2 regions of the Aquitalea sp. USM4 genome follow, and region 2 is predicted to be linked to the other one. Evidence: riboswitches for the same ligand, from Rfam matches in the RefSeq annotation. Region 2 holds a riboswitch; the other holds the start of a gene.
What was found. A riboswitch is a leader RNA that binds a small molecule or an ion and turns the genes downstream of it on or off. The one in region 2 is predicted to bind thiamine pyrophosphate.
Positions count from the first base shown of each region.

Region 1 (4,209 bases), 1.3 Mb from region 2:
CTGCGCGTATCGCCGATGGTTGTGGATAAATCCCGGACACAAAAAACGGCAGCCGCAGCTGCCGTTTTTTCCAGACCTGTGGATAAGTCAGGTGATGAACAGGATCAGATCTTGTCGTACAGCTTGGCCCCACCCTTCACAAACTCCACCGACTTCACTTCCATGCCCTTCTGCAGCGCGGCTTCATCGCTGATGCCCTGCTGGGCGGCGAATTCGCGCACGTCCTGGGTAATTTTCATGCTGCAGAAATGCGGGCCGCACATGGAACAGAAGTGCGCCACCTTGGCACTGTCCTTGGGCAGGGTTTCGTCGTGGAAGCTGCGCGCCTTGTCCGGGTCCAGGCCCAGATTGAACTGGTCTTCCCAGCGGAATTCGAAACGCGCCTTGGACAAGGCGTTATCGCGAATCTGTGCGCCGGGGTGGCCCTTGGCCAGATCGGCGGCATGGGCGGCCAGCTTGTAGGTGATGATGCCTTCCTTGACGTCATCCTTGTTGGGCAGGCCCAGATGTTCCTTCTGGGTGACGTAGCACAGCATGGCGGTGCCATACCAGCCGATCTGCGCCGCGCCAATGGCGGAAGTGATGTGGTCGTAACCCGGAGCGATGTCGGTGGTCAGCGGGCCCAGGGTGTAGAACGGCGCTTCGTGGCACCACTCCAGTTCCTTGTCCATGTTTTCCTTGATCAGCTGCATCGGCACATGGCCGGGGCCTTCGATCATCACCTGCACATCGTGTTGCCAGGCAATCTGCGTCAGCTCGCCCAGGGTTTTCAGTTCCCCCAGCTGGGCGGCATCGTTGGCATCCCACACGCTGCCCGGACGCAGGCCGTCGCCCAGGCTGAAGGCCACGTCGTAGGCCTTCATGATTTCGCAAATTTCTTCAAAGTGCGTGTACAGGAAGTTTTCCTGATGATGCGCCAGACACCACTTGGCCATGATGGAACCACCGCGCGACACGATGCCGGTCATGCGGTTGGCAGTCAGCGGTACATAGCGCAGCAACACACCGGCGTGAATGGTGAAGTAGTCCACCCCCTGCTCGGCCTGCTCGATCAGCGTGTCCTTGAAGATTTCCCAGGTCAGGTCCTCGGCCTTGCCATTCACCTTTTCCAGCGCCTGATAGATGGGCACGGTGCCGATAGGGACCGGCGAGTTGCGCAGAATCCACTCGCGAGTTTCGTGGATGTTCTTGCCGGTGGACAAATCCATGATGGTGTCGGCACCCCAGCGGATGCCCCAGGTCATCTTGTCCACCTCTTCGGAAATCGACGACGTTACCGCACTATTGCCGATATTGCCGTTGATTTTCACCAGAAAGTTACGGCCAATGATCATCGGCTCGGATTCCGGGTGGTTGATGTTGCACGGAATGATGGCGCGGCCGGAGGCCACTTCCTGACGCACGAATTCCGGGGTGATTTCCTCCGGCAGCGCAGCGCCATAGCTGTGACCGGCGTGCTGACGGGTCATCAGTTCCAGCAGCTTGGCGTTCTTGCCACCCGCCGCTTGCAGGCTCTCGATATAGGCCTTACGGTTCAGGCTTTCGCGGATGGCGACATATTCCATCTCCGGGGTGATGATGCCCTGGCGCGCATAGTGCATCTGGCTGACATTTTTGCCCGGCAAAGCGCGACGCGGCTTGCGGGTCAGGTTGAAGCGCAGGTCGTCCAGCTTGCTGTCGGCCTCGCGGGCACGACCATATTCACTGGACAGGCCAGCCAGCTGCTCGGTGTCGGCTCGTTCGGCAATCCAGGCAGCGCGCAAGGCAGGCAGGCCACTCTGGATGTCGATGTTGGCGGCCGGGTCGGAATAAATGCCGCTGGTGTCATACACATAGATGGGCGGGTTTTGCTCGCCGCCAAACTGGGTGGGAGTGTCGCTCTGGCTGATTTCGCGCATCGGCACGCGGATGTCGGCACGGCTGCCTTGCACGTAAATCTTGCGGGAATTGGGCAGCGGCTGGATGGCGGCAGTATCTACCGTCATCGCTGCGTTGAGTTTGGTGGGCGCGTTCATCGGGTTTCCTCCATGCGATGAAACGGCGCAAGGAGCGAAATCCGGCAAGACCGGCTGCAAGGAAGGGGTGAGAACCAAGCAGATGACGCTTCCCTACGCCGGGATTAACCGGGTCAGGTTCCAAGGGTATTTCTCACCCGTGCAACATGAAGCGGCAACATTCCACAATCAGACTGGATATGGACACCACAACACAGCGCACAGGACCCCTAGCGATGCTGTGAAGGTAAGGTAAATGTGGGATAATCGCAAGTTATCGTCATGACACGCTGTCCGGGCGGCCGGTTTATCGGGATACCGATTGACTGCTGCTGGCAGCCAGCCCTTCGGAGTAAGCTGATGGATTTTGAAAATGCCCGTTTCAACATGGTCGAGCAGCAGATTCGTCCGTGGGACGTACTTGACCCCAAGATTCTGGACCTGCTGTTTCACGTGAAACGCGAAGATTTCGTCGCTGCCGACAAGCGCCAGCTGGCCTTTGTCGACACCGAACTGCCGCTGCCCAATGGCGGCAAGATGCTGCAACCGAAGCTGGAAGCACGTCTGGCACAGGATGTCGCCGTACAGCCGCAAGACAAGATTCTGGAAGTCGGCACCGGCGCCGGTTACCTGACCGCCCTCTTGGCCAAGCTGGGCCGCCACGTATATAGCGTCGAGATTAATGCCGCCACCCGCGAAGCGGCTGCCGCCAACCTGAAAAAAGCCGGCATCGGCAATGTCACCCTGGTGGAAGGCAACGGCCTGGATGGCCTGAAGGAACAAGCCCCGTTCGACGTGATCGTGGTGGGTGGTTCGCTGCCGGTGGTGCCGGAAACCCTGAAAGCCCAGCTGGCCGTTGGTGGCCGCATGATTGTGGTGGTGGGTGACCTGCCGGCCATGAGCTGCAAGCTGATCAAGCGCGTCAGCGAGAGCGCCTTCAGCGAAACCAATCTGTTCGAAACCTGTATTTCCCGTCTGGCCAAGGCTGAAGCCATCGAGCCTGAACGTTTCGTATTCTGATGATTCGCGAAATCTCCGCCCGCGACCTGGCCGCCTGGCGCGCCGACAGCACAGCAGCACAGCCGTTGTTGCTGGATGTGCGCGAGGACTGGGAAGTGCAGCTGGCCAGCATTGCCGGTTCGCTGCACATCCCGATGAACCTGATTCCGCTGCGCATGAGCGAACTGCCGGATGACCAGCCGATTGTCACCGTCTGCCATCATGGCGTACGCAGCTTCCAGGTTGGCCTGTATCTGGCCAATGCCGGTTTCGAACAGGTGCTGAGCCTGCAAGGCGGCGTGGAAGCCTGGGCCAATGATGTAGACCCGGGCATGGCGCATTACTGAGCCGGACAGTCCGGTACAGACAGCAGCAACAGATCGCAGCACAAGCAAGCCATTCCTGCCAGCGGGAATGGCTTTTGTTTTGGAACCGGCCGCCGTTTGCCACATCCAAACCGGCAATCAACCGACAAAATGGAATCCGTTTTGAGTCAGCAATCCCTCCCCTATCTTGCTCCGGCCCTGGCCCCGGTACACCCGGCCTGGGAAGCCGTCCTCAATACGCCGGACATCTTTGCCCGCCTGCGCCAGATCGACCAGCAACTGCAACTGCAAGCCAGTCAGGGCAAAACGCTGTTTCCGCCGCAGCCGCTCATTTTCAACAGCCTGCGCACCATGGCACCGGCTGACATCAAGGTGGTGATTCTGGGGCAGGACCCTTACCACGGAGCAGGAGAAGCGATGGGCCTGTCCTTTTCGGTTCCGCCCGGCGTACGTATTCCGCCCAGCCTGCGCAATATTTACAAGGAACTGGTGGCAGACCTGGGCGGCGGCATGCCGGCCAGTGGCGACCTGACCCACTGGGCCGAACAAGGCGTGCTGTTGCTCAACAGCGTGCTGACCGTGGAAATGGACAAGGCAGGCAGCCACGGCAAGCTGGGCTGGCAGGCCATCACCGACGCGCTGATTGATGCGGTCAACCAGCAAAACCCCGGCTGTGTATTCTTGCTATGGGGCAACTGGGCACAGACCAAGGCCGAGCGGATTGATACCGGCCGCCACCTGGTACTGACTGCAGCACATCCCTCTCCGCTATCCGCCAGCCGCGGCTTTCACGGCTGTCAGCATTTCTCGCAGGTCAATGCCTGGCTGGCCGCCCATGGCCGCGACACCATCCGCTGGATGCCCGCCAGCAGCCAGAACAGCCTGTTCTG
Region 1 is NZ_CP029539.1:1,609,565-1,613,773, reverse strand. Features, by position in the region: gene thiC (phosphomethylpyrimidine synthase ThiC) at 105-2,015, opposite strand; TPP riboswitch at 2,089-2,236, opposite strand; gene DKK66_RS07630 (protein-L-isoaspartate O-methyltransferase) at 2,355-3,014, shown strand; gene DKK66_RS07625 (rhodanese-like domain-containing protein) at 3,011-3,340, shown strand; gene ung (uracil-DNA glycosylase) at 3,482-4,209, shown strand, end outside.
Region 1: it holds a riboswitch for thiamine pyrophosphate, as region 2 does, so the genes downstream of both, thiC (phosphomethylpyrimidine synthase ThiC) here and DKK66_RS13515 (thiamine ABC transporter substrate binding subunit) in region 2, are expected to answer to the same signal.

Region 2 (4,209 bases):
GGCTCAGGCGGTCGAGAAACTGTTTGCGGGTGAGCAAGGTGGTGCTGTTGATCCAGCTATCGCCACCGGGCCAGCCCTTGACATTGGGCGGGTTGAACACGTCCTGCCCCAACTGGCGGTTAAGTCCGGCCAGCGCGCGCCAGTCCGGCGGGGTGAGGTCGAAGGTCACCAGCGTGCCCACGGTCAGTTCCACCGGCGATTTCACCAGCTGGCCCTGGCTGTTCCAGAAAGCAGGGCTCAGCAGCATGGCACGCAGCAACGGGCGGATTTCGTAATTGTCGCGGTAGAACAGCGCGGACAGGCGCTGGATGTCGGCCTCGTTCGGAGTGGGGGAAACCAGGTATTTCCACAGCTTGAGGGTGACAAAGCGGGCGGTTTGCGGCTTGCGCAGCAGCATGTCCAGCACGTCGTCGCCATCAAAATTGCCTTGCTGGCCAAAGATGGTCTTGTCGCCGTTGTCATGCAGGTTCGGCCGGTAGACAAACTGGAAGTCCTTGTCCAGCGACCAGCCGGTAAAGGCGCGGGCGGCTTCGCGGATGTCCTGTTCGCTGTAATGGCCTTCGCCCAGGGTGAACAGTTCCATCACCTCGCGGGCAAAGTTTTCATTGGGCTGGCCCTTGCGGTTATTCACCGTGTCCAGGTAGCGCATCATGGCCGGGTCGCGCGCGATGGCGTGCAATAGCTGGCCGAAGTTGCCCACCGCCTGCTTGCGCAGCAAAACATTCTGTTGATATATCAGCTGCGGCACGCCCACCTTGTCCAGGCCGGAAACAAGATGGTTGTGCCAGAACAGGGTCATTTTTTCGGTCAGCGGGCTGGGGCTGATGCGCATTTCTTCCAGCCACCAGCCGCGCAGTTCCAGCGCATGTTCGTTGCGCTCTTTTTGCAGGGCTTTCTTTTCGTCTTCAGTCAGATTGGGTTTGCCCGGTCGTTCAAACGGTTCGTTGACCCAGGCGGGCGGGGCGGTGAGGGCGGTATAGCTGACGTGATCGAGCAGCCGGTCCACCGCCTGCTGGCGACTGAGCGGTGCATACAGGGCAATTTGCGCCGGATTGGCCCCGAAACCGGTACGGGACAGCAAATGACGCGCACCAGCCTCGCCGATGCCGGCCCAGGCTTGCAGCGGCAGCATGGCAAGCAGAAGCAGACGGATGACAATGTTCACGGATGGCCTCGCAGCAAAAACCGGCCCGCAACACGGCCTGGTAGCTGCTGCCAGTGCTGTGGGGGACGGTAAGAATGGGCTGGCGGGCGGCCAGCCCATGGCTGGATTTTACTTGCCGATTTCCTTGCTGACCGTGTTTTCTTCCTGGTTCAGGGTTTTTTGTTCCTGCTTGGTAATGTGGCCGTGGTGCAGGCGGGCATCGGCACGTTCCTGCTGGCGGATGGCGCGGTCTTGCTGGTGCAGTTCGTGTGCTTGTTGCTTGCTGATTTCACCTTCCTTGCGTTCCTGATGGATGCGCTTGTCCTGATTGGCCAGACGGTGGTTCACTTCGGCGCGGCGCGGGTGCTGTTTTTGCCATTCGGTTTCGGCCGATGCGCTGGCGGACAGGCTGGCGAAGGTGACGGCGGACAGGCTGATCAGCATGATGCGGGTAGACAGTTTCATGGTGGTACTCCCTGGGTTATCTGTTGTTGCTGCGGTTGAACAAGCGTGCTGTTGTTGTGAATTCATCATGGCGGGAAAGTGTGTACAATCCATTGTTTGTTGGCGGCAGGGTGTTAATTTTCGTGAAAAACGGGTAACGCCTTGTAAGCGGACATGTCGGCAGGTATCTGAAGGATGCCGCCAATCACCAGGGGTGCCCCGCGCGGGCTGAGAAACACCCTAGAACCTGAACTGGATAATGCCAGCGGAGGGAGCGTGATGCAGAAGGCCAACCCGTCTGTTGTTTCGCTTGCTCCTGCGATTGCGCTTTGTCGCACGGAGAATGTCATGCAATTGTTCAAAACCACCACCTTGCTGGCCGCACTGCTGGCCGCAGGACTGTCCCACGCTGCCGAGTTGCGCGTACTCACCCATAGTTCTTTTGCCGTGGCCAAGCCGCTGCTGGCCGAGTTCGAGAAGCAGAACGGCGTCAAGCTGAGCATCATCAAGGCGGGGGATGCCGGGGAGATGGTCAACAAGCTGATCCTGACCCGCGCCAACCCGATTGCCGACGTGGTGTACGGCATCGATAACACCCTGATTGGCAAGGCCGAAACTGCCGGTGTGCTGCTGCCGATGAGCGACAAGGGCGGCGCGGTGTCGCTGCCCGGCGCGGTGAGCATCGATTACGGCTATGTCACGCTCAACTACGACAAAGCCTGGTTTGCCAAAAAGCAGCTGCCGCTGCCCAAAACCCTGGATGACCTGACCCGCCCGGCCTACAAGGACCTGCTGGTGGTGGAAAACCCGGCCACCTCCAGCCCCGGCCTGGCATTCTTGCTGTCCACCATTTCCGCCATGGGCGAAGCCAAGGCCATGGCCTTTTGGGGCAAGCTGCGTGATAACGGGGTGAAGGTGAGCAAGGGCTGGACCGAAGCCTATTACACCGACTTCTCCCGCAATGGCGGTGCCCGCCCCATCGTGGTGAGCTATGCCACCAGCCCGGCGGCGGAAGTGTTCTACAGCAAGGAAAAACTGACGGCCTCGCCGACCGGTAACCTGTTGCTGCCCGGTGCCGTGTTCCAGCAAGTGGAAGGCGCGGCGCTGGTGAAGGGCGGCAAGGAAGCGGCGCTGGCGCGCAAGTTTGTTGAGTTCCTGCGTTCGGACGCGGTGCAGAAGGATATTCCCACCAGCATGTGGATGTACCCGGTACAGCCAGGCATCGCGCTGGACCCGGTATTCCAGCATGCGGAAAAACCGACGGCGCACACCACGCCGGATAGCCGCCAGATTGCCGCCAAGACCACCGCCTGGGTAGGCAAGTGGACCCGCATCGTGTTGAAGTCCGGCCAGTAATGCACACCAGCCCCCCGATTGCCGACATCCTCAGCCCGCGGCTGATCCTGCGTCATCTGACGCCGGACATGCTGCGGGCCTGTATTGATGCGCGCCTGGCCGAGGCGGCCGTGGCACTGGGTAGTGAGGTGCCGCTGGACTGGCTGGAAGAAGCGGCCGTGATGTCGCTCCGGCTGGAGCAGATGGCCAGCGAGCCGGATTACGCGCCGTGGTCGATGCGCGCCATGCTGCTGCGCGAAACCGGCCAGCTGGTAGGGCATATCAATTTCCATACCTGCCCCGGTCATCCTTATCTGGCCGGACGCGGTGATGTGGAGCTGGGCTACACCGTGCTGCCGGCATTCCGTCGTCAGGGCTATGCTACCGAAGCCTTGACCGCCTGTGCCGACTGGGCGGTACACACCGCCGGGGTAAAGCGTTTTGTCTTGTCCATCAGCCCGGACAATCTGCCCTCGCAGCAGCTGGCGGCCCGGCTGGGCTTTCGCTGGCTGGAGCGGGTGGAAGACCCGGAGGACGGCCCGGAAGACGTGCTGGTGGCCGACTGGCCTTTCCAGCAGGACCATGCATGACAGCGCGCCGCCGTACCCTTGCGCTGGCGCTGTTGCCGCTGGCCTTTCTGCTGCTGATGTCCATCCTGCCCTTGCTGCGTTTGCTGCAAGAGGGGCAGGGGCAGTTTTCTGTTGGCCTGCTGGCCGATTCCTACCTGCAATGGCGTATTGTCTGGTCCCTGCTGCAAGCGGCCGCCAGCTGTGTGGCCGCGCTGCTGGTGGGCCTGCCGCTGGCCTGGTGTCTGGCGCGCTATCAGTTTCCGGGACGCCGCCTGACTCTGCGCCTGCTGATGCTGCCCTTTGTCATGCCCACGCTGGTGGCCGGCATGGGCGTGCTGGCGCTGTTCGGCCCGCAAGGCTTGCTGGGTATCAATCTGCAGGACACGCCCTGGCTGCTGCTGTACGGCAATCTGTTTTTCAATCTGCCACTGGTGATTCGTGCCGCGTGTGAAGGCTTGTCGCTGATACCGGCCAGCCGGATTGCCGCTGCGCGCACGCTGGGTGCCACGCCGTGGCGGGTGTTCTGGCGGGTGGAGTGGCCGGCGGTGCGGCCCTGGTTGTGGTCTGCGTTGTGTCTGGTGTTTTTGTATTGCTTCTCCGGTTTTGGTCTGGCGCTGCTGCTGGGCGGACAGCGTTATGCCACGGTGGAGGTGGAAATCTACCAGTTGGTGGCTTACGAGCTGAATCTGGCCGATGCCGGTGCGCTGGCCGTGCTGA
Region 2 is NZ_CP029539.1:2,932,084-2,936,292, forward strand. Features, by position in the region: gene DKK66_RS13505 (DUF1800 family protein) at 1-1,165, opposite strand, end outside; gene DKK66_RS13510 (hypothetical protein) at 1,274-1,609, opposite strand; TPP riboswitch at 1,789-1,880, shown strand; gene DKK66_RS13515 (thiamine ABC transporter substrate binding subunit) at 1,937-2,944, shown strand; gene DKK66_RS13520 (GNAT family N-acetyltransferase) at 2,944-3,513, shown strand; gene DKK66_RS13525 (iron ABC transporter permease) at 3,510-4,209, shown strand, end outside.